3 regions of the Exiguobacterium sp. ERU653 genome follow, and region 2 is predicted to be linked to each of the others. Evidence: predicted binding sites of a transcription regulator. Region 2 holds the regulator's gene; each other region holds the start of a gene.
What was found. Region 2 encodes LexA, which represses DNA repair genes until DNA is damaged. Its sites were predicted from a motif close to CGAACATATGTTCG; they were not measured.
Positions count from the first base shown of each region.

Region 1: parE (DNA topoisomerase IV subunit B) is a predicted target of LexA. The motif match lies at 1,809-1,822, and genes of this name have one in related genera.
Region 3: KNO95_RS06580 (Y-family DNA polymerase) is a predicted target of LexA. The motif match lies at 3,039-3,052, and genes of this name have one in related genera.

Region 1 is NZ_JACSKV010000001.1:767,630-772,772, reverse strand. It holds gene KNO95_RS03980 (GGDEF domain-containing protein) at 1-967, opposite strand, end outside; gene KNO95_RS03975 (CoA-binding protein) at 1,309-1,713, shown strand; gene parE (DNA topoisomerase IV subunit B) at 1,840-3,807, shown strand; gene parC (DNA topoisomerase IV subunit A) at 3,810-5,143, shown strand, end outside.
Region 2 is NZ_JACSKV010000001.1:885,274-890,416, reverse strand. It holds gene KNO95_RS04590 (methionine gamma-lyase family protein) at 1-546, shown strand, start outside; gene KNO95_RS04585 (MerR family transcriptional regulator) at 639-1,043, shown strand; gene glnA (type I glutamate--ammonia ligase) at 1,091-2,431, shown strand; gene KNO95_RS04575 (metal-binding protein) at 2,566-3,006, opposite strand; gene lexA (transcriptional repressor LexA) at 3,006-3,626, opposite strand; gene KNO95_RS04565 (hypothetical protein) at 3,830-4,066, shown strand; gene KNO95_RS04560 (YneB family resolvase-like protein) at 4,138-4,782, shown strand; gene KNO95_RS04555 (DUF896 domain-containing protein) at 4,843-5,076, shown strand.
Region 3 is NZ_JACSKV010000001.1:1,283,211-1,288,353, reverse strand. It holds gene KNO95_RS06590 (SulP family inorganic anion transporter) at 1-1,402, shown strand, start outside; gene KNO95_RS06585 (YolD-like family protein) at 1,399-1,728, opposite strand; gene KNO95_RS06580 (Y-family DNA polymerase) at 1,725-3,020, opposite strand; gene secA2 (accessory Sec system translocase SecA2) at 3,273-5,143, shown strand, end outside.

The DNA of each region.
Region 1 (5,143 bases), 120 kb from region 2:
CAATCGTATCAAAACCACTGCGAACCGCGAGTCCGAACGTCATCGTGACACGAAGTCGTTCGCCTGCGTAATCGAGATACGTTGTCTCGATATGTCGTCTTAACTGTTCGATTGTCTCGTAAAAGTCGTCGGACGGGTCGGATAGGAAGATCAGGAACTCTTCTCCCCCCCAACGGACCGTAATCCCGTCGACATCGGATAGGGTCGAGGCAACCTGTTGGATGACACGATCTCCACAGTCGTGACCATATGTTTCATTGAAAGATTTGAATCGATCGATATCACCGAGCGCGAGCGCGTATGGTACACCGTCCCGAGTGGTCTGCTCGATTGCTTCGGAGATTCGTTCATGACCGACTTTACGATTCAATAGCCCGGTCAACCCATCGGTCGAGGCGAGGATTTGCAACCGCTCGTTCGACAGTTCGAGTTCATCCGTCACTGCCACGACAGCGGACTCGAAGATGAAGGAGAGCCCTGCAATCATCATAACGGTCGATAGGATACAAAAGAGTCCAAGCGCTTGTTCTACGTGTATCGGTAGGGTCTCGATGCCGTCAGATACATAGATGAATAGAAGGCTATAAATCAGCATCGCAAGGGCCGTGGTTAAAATTCGTTGGCCCCTTGAGACACTCGGCATGAAAAAGACACCGTAGGCCATCATGAGAATAAAGTAATGCATATTGATCTCCCATCCGAGGATGACCGTCGAGATGATGGCGTTATAGATGACCTCGACGAAGAGCCCAGTGAAGAAAATACCATACCACCGTTTATGTACGAAATAAAACGAGATTGTATAATAGACGACGCTCAATCCGTTTGAAATGAAAAGTGAGTTTACTTCTAGTCGCCAAAATAAAATACAAAATAGGAAGTGGACCAACCAAGCGAGCACATTTCCGTAAAAAGCGATGCGCTCATTATACAGTGTTCCACGACTAACTTCATAAGCTGTCCTCATCTTACACCTCCTACTTTTCAGTATATCGAAAGAAGAATCATATTTGTATAAAAGTCATAAAAACACTATATAAATATTGCCTATACTCGGTATCTAACCTTGCGTGAAATAGATATTTCACGCAAGGTTCTTGATTTGTACTTTCGTTTGCTTATCGGTCAGTTAATCATTAAATCATTTTTATCGCAAAATAAAAGGTATACAATAATTTGTTATGTAAACCATATTGATTTGTCTTGAGATTGAAATGATGAACCATTATACCTTATGATGAAAATAAGACTTGAAACCGTTAGGAAGGTAACGTTACACTGTAAACGTAAACTAAAGGGGGATTTTGGATGGATGATCAGCGTTTGAAACAACTTTTGTCTGAAGCGAAAACCATCGCGGTCGTCGGCGTGTCCGACAACCCAAACAAGACGGCCAACCAGATTGCGGAGTATTTACTCCGTGTCGGCTATACCGTCATCCCTGTCAACCCGATGCTCGAAAAATGGAACGGCCGCAAGGTGTATCCTTCCGTCGAGAGCATCCCGGGTAGAATTGATATCGTCGACGTGTTCCGTCGCAACGAATTTTTAGCAGGTGTCGCGGAAGATGCGGTACGACATGGAGATGTCGGGCTCGTCTTCAATCAGCTCGGGCTCTCAAGTACTGAGGCAGAGCAGATCGTACGCGATGCTGGACTCGATTATATCGAGAATCGTTGCCTGTACGTGGAGCATGCTCGTCTACTCGGATAAGACCTACCTCCTTGGTAGGTCTCCTTTTTTTCAGCAACAGCTGTCGAGGGAGGCTTGCCAGAATCGATGAACAGCTATACAATAGGAAAGAAAAACGAACGTGTGTTCGAAATTGAGGTGACTGCTATGTCAACAGATCTATTTAATTACAATGAAGACGCCATCCAGGTGCTCGAAGGACTCACGGCTGTACGGAAACGACCGGGGATGTACATCGGGTCAACCGACCATCGCGGGCTTCACCATCTCGTCTATGAGATTGTCGACAACGCGATCGATGAGGCGCTCGCCGGTTTTGGCGGTCAAATCGATGTGACGATCCACAAGGATGATGCGATCACGGTTCGTGACCACGGACGAGGTATGCCGACAGGGATGCACGCTTCAGGAAAGCCGACACCCGAAGTCATCTTCACGGTTCTACATGCCGGCGGTAAGTTCGGTCAAGGTGGTTATAAGACGTCAGGCGGACTCCATGGAGTCGGTGCCTCGGTCGTCAACGCTCTCTCGAACAAGGTCATCGTGACGATTTATCGAGACGGTAAAGTGTTTGAGCAGACATTCGCTGACGGCGGTGTGCCTCAAACGACTCTGATTGAAACAGGAAAGACACGCCAGACCGGGACGAGCGTCTATTTCAAACCGGATGTAACCATCTTCTCGACAACGACTTACAATTATGACACACTCGCCGAACGTCTACGTGAATCGGCTTTCCTTTTAAAAGGGTTGACGATCACGCTCACAGACGAGCGTGCTGACAACCAAGAAACGTTCCATTACGAGGAGGGGATTGCAGAGTTCATTCAATATTTGAACGACGATAAGGCAACGCTCCATCCAATCGTCTACTTCGAAGGGACGGAAAACGAGATTGAAATCGAACTCGCGTTCCAGTTCACGGACGCCTACTCAGAGAATGTCCTCTCCTTCGTTAACAACGTCCGAACCCGGGATGGTGGGACACATGAAATCGGTGCTAAGACGGCAATGACCCGAATCATGAACGAGTATGCGCGGAAGAACGGCTTGCTCAAAGAGAAGGACAAGAATCTAGACGGCAGTGATGTCCGCGAAGGGCTCACGCTCATCGTATCGGTCCGAATCCCTGAGGAGTTCCTCCAGTTCGAGGGACAAACAAAGTCTAAACTCGGTTCACCAGAAGCCCGTGCGAGCGCGGACAGCGTCATGGCGAAGCAGTTGACGATCTTCTTAGAAGAGAACCCACAGATGGCGACGATGCTCATCAAAAAGGCGATTCGTGCGGCCCAGGCACGCGAGGCGGCTCGAAAAGCCCGTGAAGAGGCCCGTAACGGCAAGAAAAAGAAACGTTCGAGCATTTTGAACGGAAAATTGACACCGGCGACCTCGAAAAATGCAGCAAAGAATGAGCTCTTCCTCGTCGAGGGGGATTCGGCTGGTGGTTCAGCTAAACAAGGGCGCGATCGTACGTTCCAAGCCATCCTCCCGCTACGCGGGAAGGTCATCAATTCGGAGAAGTCGAAACTCCAGGACATCATGAAGAATGAAGAAATCAATACAATCATTCATGCGATCGGCGCCGGAGTCGGACACGATTTCGAGTTGGACGACTGTAATTTTGATAAGGTCATCATTATGACGGATGCCGATACGGACGGTGCACACATCCAAGTGCTCCTCCTTACATTCTTCTTCCGTTATATGCGACCGCTCGTCGAGGCGGGTCGCGTGTTCGTCGCCTTACCACCGCTCTATCGTATCTCAAAAGGGAAAGGCAAGTCCGAACAGTTCGATTATGCCTGGGACGAAGAAGCGCTCGAGAAGCTCGTCAAGGTGTATAAGAAAGGCTACATCCTCCAACGCTATAAAGGTCTCGGTGAGATGAACGCGGACCAGCTTTGGGAGACGACGATGAATCCGGACACGCGTACGCTTATCCGGGTCACAGTCGACGATGCTGCCGTCGCGGACAAGCGTGTCTCGGTCTTGATGGGTGACAACGTCACGCACCGGCGTGAGTGGATCGAAGAGAACGTCGCCTTCGGACTCCAGGAAGATGATTCGATCATCGCCAATGAACATGTGACTAAAGCGATTGAGGAAGTGATGTAACGATGTCGACGATTCAACACATTTTAAACCTATCTCTCGAACAGGTCGTTGGTGACCGGTTCGGGCGTTATTCGAAATATATCATTCAAGACCGTGCCTTGCCGGACGCGCGAGACGGGCTCAAGCCTGTACAGCGCCGGATTCTATATGCGATGCACCATGAAGGGAATACGAACGACAAACCGTACCGGAAGTCTGCGAAGACGGTCGGGAACGTCATCGGGAACTATCACCCGCATGGTGACTCGTCCGTCTATGAGGCGATGGTACGTCTCTCTCAGGACTGGAAACTCCGTTATCCACTCATCGACATGCATGGGAACAACGGGTCGATGGATGGTGATCCGGCAGCGGCCATGCGTTACACGGAAGCGCGTCTCTCTAAGATTGCGGGGGTCATGCTGACGTCGATCGCGAAGAATACGGTCGACTATACGCCGAACTTTGACGACTCGACGGAAGAGCCGCTCGTCTTGCCGTCACTCCTCCCGAACTTGCTCATGAACGGGACGACAGGAATTTCAGCCGGTTATGCGACGGAAATCCCGCCACATAACTTGACGGAAGTCCTCAACCTCGCCATCGCGCGCTTGAAAGGACAGGTCGATACGGCGAAAGACGCGCTCGAGTACGTCACAGGTCCTGACTTCCCGACCGGAGGGACGGTCATGGGGAAAGACGGCATCCTAAAGGCGTTCGAGACCGGTAAAGGGAAGGTCATCATCCGGGCAAAGTCCGAGATTGAGAAATTAAAAGGTGGCCGTGAACAGATTACGATCACAGAACTCCCGTATGAAGTGAACAAGGCGAACCTCGTCAAAAAGATGGAAGAGCTCCGCCTCGATAAAAAGGTCGAAGGCGTCGCGGAAGTCCGTGACGAGACGGATCGGACAGGCCTTCGGGTCGTCATCGAATTGAAGAAAGAAGCGGACGCGGAAGGTGTCCTTCACTTCTTCTTGAAGCATACGGACCTGCAGCTCGCTTATAACTACAACATGGTCTCCATCGTGCACCGGACCCCGAAACAGATGGGCATCATCCCAATCATCGACGCCTATTTGAAGCACGTCGAAGAAGTCGTGACACGCCGGACGACGTTCGAGCTTGAACAGGCGAAGAAACGCGCCGAAATCGTCGACGCCTTGGAACAAGCCATCTCCGTCCTCGATGAGACGCTTGAATTGATCCGTTCCGCCAAAGACAAAGCGGACGCGAAGAAGAAACTGATGGAGCGGTTCTCATTCACGGAACGCCAGGCCGAAGCCGTCGTCATGCTCCAATTGTATCGACTCACGAACACGGACATCGTCGAGTTGCAAAAAGAAGCGAAGGTGCT
Region 2 (5,143 bases):
GAGTTGATTGAACGCTGTTCGTTCCGGATGACGACCCCAGGTATCGGAAGTGAAGCCGGACCGTCACTCTACTCGCTCCAGGAGATGTATCAAGGCTTCTATATGGCTCCTCATACGGTTGCGCAAGCGCTGAAAGGGGCACACTTGACGGCCAGTCTCTTGTCACTAGTGGGGTTTGAGACCGATCCGCACTATACGACTGAACGAACGGATTTGATTCAGTCGGTGACGTTCCGTGACCGTGACAAAATGATTGCGTTCTGTCAAAGCATCCAAATGGCATCTCCTGTAAATGCACATGCATTACCTGTGCCGGCCTATATGCCGGGTTATGAAGATGATGTCATCATGGCGGCGGGGACATTCATTCAAGGCTCGTCCATCGAACTTTCGGCTGATGGACCACTTCGAGCACCATACACAGCGTACGTCCAAGGTGGTCTGACGTATGCTCACGTAAAGGTCGCTTTGATGTTGGCGTTGAGCCAATTACACGGCAAGGGCTTAGTAGCATTCGACGAGCAAAATCAGTCAACGCTTTTGTAACTGTTCTGTCATGTTAACTTTGTTAACATCTATTGACAGGATTGTTGTCATGTATTATTCTCACATTGTGAGACAGAAAAGGAGGGGTAAGGATGGCCGATCAATTTCGTCGCTCCAACCCGTTGTTTCCGATTGGAATCGTCCAAGATTTGACGCAGCTGACTGGTAGGCAGATTCGGTATTATGAAGAACAGGGTCTGGTTTCTCCTAGTCGGACAGAATCGAAACGACGACTTTATTCCTTTAATGATGTCGAACGTCTACTCGCAATTAAGGATTACATTGACCAAGGTTTTAACTTGGCAGCGATTCGCCATATGTTAGAGCAAGAAGGTGGAAAAGGAGCAGAAACGTCCGCTCCGGCTACACCGGTTGATGAAACTCCGAAGATTTCAGAAAAAGAGTTACATCATTTGTTGAAAACACAGCTTCAAGAAGCCGGTCGCTTCAATAAGACGTCGCTCATTCAAGGCGAGCTTTCTCGTTTTTATCGATAACGCCGCACACATCAACCATTACGCAATGTGAGAGGGGACATTTTACCATGGCCAGAAAAACGTTCACAAAAGAAGACATCAAACGCATCGCACAAGAGGAAGACGTACGCTTTATTCGTCTTCAATTCACGGACATCCTCGGAACAATCAAAAACGTCGAGGTGCCGATCAGCCAATTGGACAAAGCACTTGATAACAAAATGATGTTCGACGGATCGTCAATCGAAGGATTCGTCCGCATCGAGGAATCAGACATGTACTTGTATCCAGACCTCAACACATGGGTTGTCTTCCCGTGGACAGATGGCAGCGGAAAAGTCGCTCGCTTAATTTGCGATATTTATAACCCAGACGGTACACCATTCAGCGGTGACCCGCGCGGTACACTCAAACGTAACCTTGAGAAGATGCAAAAACTTGGATTCACAGCGTTCAACGTTGGTCCAGAGCCAGAGTTCTTCTTGTTCAAGAAAGATGCATCAGGCCGTCCGACACTTGAACTCAACGACCAAGGTGGATACTTCGACTTGGCGCCAGTTGACCTCGGTGAGAACTGCCGTAAAGAGATCGTCATCGAACTTGAAAACATGGGCTTCGAAATCGAAGCGTCACACCATGAAGTCGCACCAGGACAACACGAAATCGACTTCAAATACGCAGATGCTGTCACGACGGCAGATAACATCCAAACGTTCAAGCTCGTCGTCAAAACGATCGCTGCAAAGTATGGTCTTCACGCGACATTCATGCCAAAGCCACTCTTTGGGGTGAACGGTTCAGGAATGCACGCGAACATGTCACTCTTCAAAGGCGACACGAACGTCTTCTACGATCCGAATGGCGACATGGAACTTTCAGACACAGCTCGTGCATTCACGGCTGGTATCTTGGAGCACGCTCGTGCCTTCACTGCAGTATGTAACCCGACTGTGAACTCATACAAGCGTCTCGTACCAGGCTACGAAGCACCTTGCTACGTTGCATGGAGCGCACGTAACCGTTCACCACTCGTACGTGTACCGGCAGCACGTGGTCTCTCGACTCGTATCGAAGTACGTTCGGTTGACCCGGCAGCGAACCCGTACCTCGCACTTGCTGCGCTCTTGGCTTCAGGTCTTGACGGAATTGAAAAAGATTTGAATGCTCCAAAACCAATCGACAGCAACATCTACGTGATGGACAAGCCTGAGCGTGTAGCGAACGGAATCGACGATCTCCCGGCGACACTCTTTGACGCACTCGAAGTCCTTCGTGCAGACAAGGTCGTCATGGAATCGCTCGGTGAACACATTGGGGAGCATTTCCTCGAGTTAAAAGAAATCGAGTGGGATATGTTCCGTATGCAAGTAACAGAGTGGGAACGCGATCAGTACTTGACGCTCTACTAATAGAAGAAATATGCTAAAGAGCAATGAATGACCTTCTTCAGAAGTATCGTTCATTGCTCTTTTTTGCTGAGTTTCAGATGAAGCAGAAATGCAAAAGGATCACCTCCACGAGCGTGGAAGTGATCCTTTGTTAGTTAAAACGCTTTTTTAAAAAACGTTGATGTATAGTCGAGTGTCGTATGGAGTGTCGTCGCGAAGACGAGTCCTAGAAAGAAAGACATGCCATGAACGTCCACCCATGAGCGAATTTCCGTTTCGTATGCCGTGAATGGTAAGAGAAGTACCAGTGGGAAACCGATATATACAATCCGAATCACATCGCTCAAACCAGGAAAATGTGATAGTAGAGAGCGATGCGGCATAAGTTTCACATATGGGAGCCAAATCAATTTGAGTGGTCCCCATCGATAATACGCATCTGATTTTAAATCGAGGTCCGGGGAGAGCCAGAGCGTTCCAATAATCGCACCGATTATGAATGCGAGCGGGACGTCTAAATCAATAAAAGGCGTGGCAACCGCAAGTGCGCCGGTTGCCACGAGATTCGTACGGGTATGGGTCTTACCGCTAGCCATTAGTGAATTGTCCGGTATACGCCGATAACTTTCCCTAAAATTGAGACGTTGTCAAAATACATCGCTTCTAACTCGTCGTTTTCCGGTTGAAGACGGACTTTTGAAGCTTCCTTATAAATACGCTTCACAGTCGCCTCGCCCTCTTCTGTCATGGCGACGACAATCTCTCCATTGTCGGCAGTGCTCTGTTGGCGGACGAGCACACGGTCTCCGTCCAAAATCCCTGCATTGATCATTGAATCTCCAGAAACGGACAGCATATAGACGTTATCTGAACCAACGATATGTGCCGGAAGAGGGAAGTGCTCTTCCACGTTTTCGATGGCGGTGATCGGTGTCCCCGCGGTGACTTTCCCGATGACCGGAACGTACATGACGGACTCTTGCTCGTCCATTGTGGATGCATCTTCACTCAGAATTTCAATTGCACGGGGCTTCGTCTTATCCCGACGAATCAAACCGCGTTTCTCTAGGCGATCTAGATGACCGTGTACGGTCGAACTAGAGGCAAGACCGACTGCTTCTCCAATCTCACGAACAGAAGGTGGATAGCCTTTTGCCCGAACTTCGTCTTTGATGAAATCAAGAATCTGTTGTTGTCGCGCTGACATTTTTTTCATTATGTTCACCTCGATATAATCGAATAAACTGCAATCGCATCCTATTCTTTATGTATTTAGTGTAACACAAGAACACATGAGCGTACAAACATTCGTTCGTTATTTTCCCTTGACCGAACACGAGTTCTTGTTTTATGATAAGAACAGATAAACGAACAAACGTTCTAACGAACATATATTCTTATACAGGAGGTAAGGGAATCATGAAAGATACACTCAACGGAATCATTTTAGTCGGAATGCTCTTAGTCGGGATGTTCGCCTTTTATTTAGCTGGGGAGGTGCGTGGGGGAACGACACCAGTTGAACCGATCATGACATCGGAACGTACGATTGAAGAAGAGGTCGCCTATGTCGAGGCAGAGTCGATTGAAGCGCAAATCATGGCAGAGCGAGAAGAACATAATGAACGAAAAACAAAATGGTATGCCGCTGAGTGATCGTTCAGCATTGCGAACCGTTCTCAAACTGTGTATCGTAAGGAATGAATGCGATGAAAGGGAGTGATGCGATGCGAGTCGTCATCTATTGTCGGGTATCGACGAACAAGTCTACCCAAGAGACATCACTCAGTCGGCAAGTCGAAGAATTACAAGAACTAGCTTCGCGTTTAGGGGCCGACATTATAGATGTCATCACAGAACAAGAGAGCGGTTATGAAGTTAATCGACAGGGGCTGCTCAATTTACTTGACCACGTATCGACATCTCAGTTGGATGCCGTGCTCGTCACCGATGACAGTCGTTTAGGACGAGGAAATGCCAAAATTGCGATACTACACACATTAATGAAGCATGATGTGCGATTGTTGACGATGCAGTCGACTTCGGATTACGTTGTTTCTGATGCTGAGAAGATGGTGTTAGAGATTGTTAGTGTCGTCGAAGAGTATCAACGGAAAATTCATAACGCGAAGATTTCCCGCGGAATGCGTCGTGCGGTCGCCAACGGTTTCAATCCACAACGTAATATTGAGAACAATGATCAAGGTGGCCGACATCGGATTGAAGTTCCGATTGAAGAGATTATTCAATTGCGCGAGCGGGGGTTGACGTTTGCCGAGATTGCGGCGACACTTCGCGGATTCGGATACGAAGTATCAAAAGCAACGGTCAACCGACGCTATCTCGAACACCGGTCAGTTGCTGAAACTTGATTCTTCCTCTCTGATTTTGTAAAGTAGAAGAACAAATTCACGAGAGAGGGGGCGAGTCATATGTTAGCACCCGGACAATTGGAGCGAATCAATTTCCTCGCCAACAAAGCGAAGACAGAAGGACTATCTCAAGAAGAGATGAACGAACAACAAGACTTGCGTCAAGAATATTTGAAGGCGTTCCGTCAATCTTTCAAGTCTCAAATGATGGGCATGAAAGTCGTTGACCCAGAAGGAAACGACGTCACGCCAGAGAAGTTGAAAGAAGAACAAAAACGCCATCGTGGTGAGTGATGCTGAATGCACATCCTATTTCGCATAGGATGTGCATTTTTGTTATACACGAACAATCATCAGACGA
Region 3 (5,143 bases), 400 kb from region 2:
CCTCGTCAGCCTGTTCGGGGGTTCGACGTTTCAAATCGCCGGACCGACGGGAGCGTTCATCCCGATCGTCTCGGGTGTCGTCCTCGTATATGGATATGAAGGGTTACTCGTCACGACCGTTCTTGCGGGAATCTTACTGCTCCTCATGAGCGTGCTCCGGGTCGGACGGCTCATCCGCTTCATGCCTCGTGCCGTCACGATCGGCTTCACGGCCGGGATTGCCGTCGTCATCTTTGTCGACCAGCTCGATGAGTTGTTCGGGGTCACGTTTGAGAAGGCGCCGCATTTTCATGAGAACTTGCTTCGCCTCGGTCAGGCGTTGCCCGAAGCGAGTCCGTGGCCGATTGTCATTGCTGGGATTGGCTTTTTGACGCTTTGGCTCGTCCCGAAGCTGCCGTTCCGTTTACCGCTTTTACTCATGGCGATGCTCGTCCCGACGTTTGTCAGTCTTCTCATCCCGGGTGAGGTCGCGACCATCGGAAGTGCATACGGTGGCATCCCGAGCGGACTACCGGAATTCAACTGGCTTGCGATCGACATCAACCTAATCACAACGCTCATCCCGTCCGCGTTCGCTATCGCCTTCCTCGGTGCGCTCGAGTCACTCCTTTCAGGAACAGTCGCTGACGGGATGGCGGGGACGAAGATGAAGCCAGACAAGGAGCTGTTCGGGCAAGGGCTTGCGAACGTGATCACACCGTTCTTCGGTGGGATTCCATCGACAGGTGCGATTGCTCGGACGGCGACGAACATCCAAGCCGGAGCGGTCAGCCGACGTGCCGGTGTCATCCATGGACTCACGGTCCTCGTTGCGGTACTCGTCCTCGCCCCATTCGCGAGTTACGTGCCGCTCGCCGCACTCGCCCCGATCTTGATGCGGGTCGCCTGGAACATGTCCGAACGTCATCATGTGATGGCGATGTTACGTCATCGTTCATCCGAGTCGCTCGTCTTACTCGTCACGCTATTGTTGACGGTATTCGTCGACTTGGTCGTTGCCGTCGAGGTCGGCGTCATCTGTGCTCTCGCGCTCTTCGCGAAACGGATGGCGGATACGATCGATGTGCGTGAACGGACAGAACGGTACGTCACGCGGGACGGCCAAATCGTCTTCAGCGTCGAAGGCCCGCTCTTCTTCGGTGCGGTCGAGCTGTTCGAGCACGTCCTCCATCACATTCATCGGGAGCCGAACGTGTTCATCTTCAACTTCCATCGTTGTCCGGTCATCGACGTGACCGCGGTCGAGGAGTTGCGTCGTGTCGTCACCGAACTGAAAGCGGCCGAACGTCACGTCATCTTCGCGCACCTGTCTCCCTCGGTCCGCGCGACGCTTGCTCACTATGGTCTGCTCGACGGAATCGAGACGTTCGAGACGACCCAGGAAGCGATCGAGGCGTCTTAACGAACGGACAAGATGTCGGTGAACGGGACGCGGCGCACCTCGCCGTCGAACAGCTCGACTTCGCGCTCGGCATAATAGATGGCGTGGACATAGCCGCGCATGCTTTTCGTCAAGCCGTCCACGAACAAGGTCACTTCGACCTGGTCGCCTTCACGGATGGCCCGTTCGAGCTCGGTCTGCCAGAGATAGAGGAGCTGTTCGTCCAAATCGGGCAGTTCGATTTTTTGGATTTGTGCATAATAACGTTTCAGTAGGGCGACGTGCTCGGGCATGAGAAATGGGATCCATTTCAACTCACCCCGGTCACGATAGCGGGTCTTGCTCATGAGGAATCGCCTCCTTGTTTATGTCCGCCGATTAAACGTTGGCGCGTCCGGAGCGGACTGTCTTTTAGTAGGCTCGATGCCGGTCGGATCGTGCCGCGACCGAACCGGACGTTCAAGCCGTCAATCAAATCGAGGAAGTCGAGCCGTTTCGCCTTCGCCCATTCGTCTTCGAAGAACGATAACTGGACGTGGTCGCTCCGCGGCTCGAGCTTGCCGAGAGCGACCGAGACGTAGCGGACGGCCTCCGTCTCTTCCCAGCCGTCTAAAAATAACTGCACTAAGATGGGGAGAAACTCTTGCTCGTCCGCTGTGAAGCGGGGGAGCTTCTTTTGTTTACTGAAGCCACCCCGGTCGCTCGTTCGCGTATAGCGCACCCCGAGGTGGAGCGTCCCCCCGACGAGTCCCGCTTGCCGTGTCCGCATGCCGACCTCGACCGCGATCGCCTGTAAGACGAGCCGGATTGCGGAATACGTCGTGTAGTCTTTCATGAGGGTGATGCCGTGTCCGATCGACTTCGGTCGCGTCCGTTTCGCCCCGAACAAGGAGCTCGCTGGCAGGATGGTCGGCGACTCGTCGATGCCCCAGGCGTGATGCCAAAGTTCTGCACCGATCACACCGAACTTTTCATGAAGGGATTCGAGCGGATAGCGGGCCAAGTCCCCAATCGTCCATATACCGAGCCGCTGCAGGTGGACCGCCATCTTCGTCCCGACGCCCCACATCTTCTCGATTGGGGCCGGATGGATGAGTCGCTCGACGTCGTGGAGAAGGCACGTGGCGACACCCTTCTTTTTCGCATGCAAATCAAGGACGAGCTTGGCGAGGACGTTGTTCGGTCCGATGCCGATGGTGACGGGAATCCCTGTATAGCGAAAAATCGTCGCACGCATGAGGTGGGCGACGTGCTCGTCACTTCCGAACAGTCGCTCCGTCCCGGTCATGTCGACGAGCGTCTCGTCAATCGAATAGACGCGAATCGCCTCGGGCGGGGCGAACTGATGAAGGATGTGGATGATTTGGATGGAAACGTTCAAATAATGACTCATCCGCGCCTCGGCATAGAGGACGTCTTGCCGTTCGTGCCACGGGAGGCGGTCGATGTGGAAGCGACGTGACCCGGTCTTGATGCCGAGCTGTTTCATCTTCGGGGTCGCCGCGAGGACGAGCGCCCCGCTGTCCCGGAGGTTCGAGAGGACGACGAGCTTCGTGTGATAAGGATTTTTGTTGCGCGCGGCACACTCACAACTGGCATAGAACGAGACGCTGTCGATACAAAAGATTCGTCTGCGCATCGTCACCACTCCTTTTTACGAACGAATGTTCTGTTTTTTTCATCGTAACACGGTCTCACGTCATCTCAAATAGTGAATTGAAAATATTTTTACAAAGATTTTTTGAAAATTACCCAAAATTTATAGGTTTTCACGTGTCTAAAAACCAACTTTTAGGAAGTTTTCGTAAAAAAGTATCCGAATCGGTTCGATTTTCGTTATAATAGACGAGTATGTAAGTGATGAATTGATAGAAAGATGGAGGCTATTAGTGTGATCCAATTTGTAAAACAGTTAACGAATGATCAAAGCCGGCGTTTGAAAGCGTACGAACGACGGGTCGCGCGTATTAATGGATTAGAGACAACGATGAAAGCCCTCTCGGATGACGAGATGCGTACATATACGGAGACGCTCAAAGCACGTCTCTTGGATGGAAAGAAAGTGAATGACATCGCGGAAGAAGGGTTCGCTCTCGTCCGAGAAGCGTCGGTCCGTGTGCTCGGCATGCGTCACTATGACGTCCAGCTCATCGGTGGGTTTGCCCTCCTCGAAGGGAACATCTCGGAGATGCCGACCGGGGAAGGGAAGACGCTCGTCGCCGCCTTACCGAGTTACGTCAAAGCGCTCGAAGGAAAAGGTGTCCATGTCATCACCGTGAACGATTATTTGGCGAGACGTGACGCTGAACAGATCGGGAAGATTCATGACTTCCTCGGGTTGACGGTCGGCTTGAACGTACCAGACATCGAGGCGGACGAGAAGCGTTCTGCGTATCAGGCAGACATCACGTATGGGGTCGGGACGGAGTTCGGATTCGACTACTTGCGTGACAACCTTGTCCATAAGCCGGAAGAACGGGTCCAACGCCCGTTCCATTTCGCAATCGTCGATGAAGTCGACAGCATCTTGATCGATGAGGCGAAGACACCGCTCATCATCGCGCAAAAGGACCGATCGCACATTCGGTTGAAACAATTGGCGCAACAGATCATTTCCGAGTTCGGTGAGACCGATTACGAGGTCGACCTCGAGTCGAGATCTGCGACGTTCACGGAAGAAGGAATCGTCAAGATTGAAGAGCTGTTCGCCATCGACAATCTGTTCAGCGCCTCGCATCAGGTGCTCTATCACTATCTCGTCCAGGCGCTCCGGGCGAACGTCTTGTTCGAGCTCGACGTCGATTATATCGTCCGTGAAGACAAGATTGAACTGATCGATTTGTTCACGGGACGCATCATGGAAGGGCGGAGCTTGTCGGAAGGGTTGCATCAGGCGCTCGAGGCGAAAGAAGGCGTCACGATCACCGAAGAGAACAAGACGACGGCGGAAATTACGATCCAGCACTATTTCCGCATGTATCCGCTCGTCGGTGGGATGACGGGGACGGCCCAGACGTCACGCCAAGAGTTTTTGAAGACGTACAACATGGACGTCGTCCAAGTGCCGACGAACCGCGAGCGTCAGCGTGTCGACCATCCGGACCGCATCTTCATGACGACCGAGCAAAAGTATGCGGCGGTCACTGAAAAAGTGGCGGAATTGCATGCGACGGGACGTCCGGTGTTGATTGGGACGACCTCGATCGCACAGTCAGAAGCGATCAGCAAGCACTTGAAGAAGAAGCGGATCGAGCATGACGTGTTGAACGCGAAGACGGTCGCACAGGAAGCGGACATCATCGCAGATGCCGGTCAGTTCGGCAAAGTGACGATCGCAACGAACATGGCCGGACGCGGGACGGATATCACGCTCGATGCAAAAGCGAAGGAAGCGGACGGTCTCTTTGTCGTCGGGACGGAGCGCCACGAGTCAAAACGTGTCGACAATCAGCTCCGCGGTCGTTCGGGGCGTCAAGGCGACCCGGGTGCGACCGAGTTCTTCGTCTCGCTCGAAGATGAGATCGTGAAACGCTATACGGCGCAGAAGCTAGAGCGCATAGAGAAAAAATTGAAGCCGAACGCGACAGGTGAGGTTTCGTCGAAAGATGCAATCGAGATCATCGAATATGCGCAGACGACGATTGAAGGACTTGGCGTCTCGATTCGGGACTACTTGTTCAAACTCGACGATGTCTTGAACGAGCAACGCAATATCATTTATACGATTCGCAATCAGGCCGTCAACGCCGACGCGGATGCCAT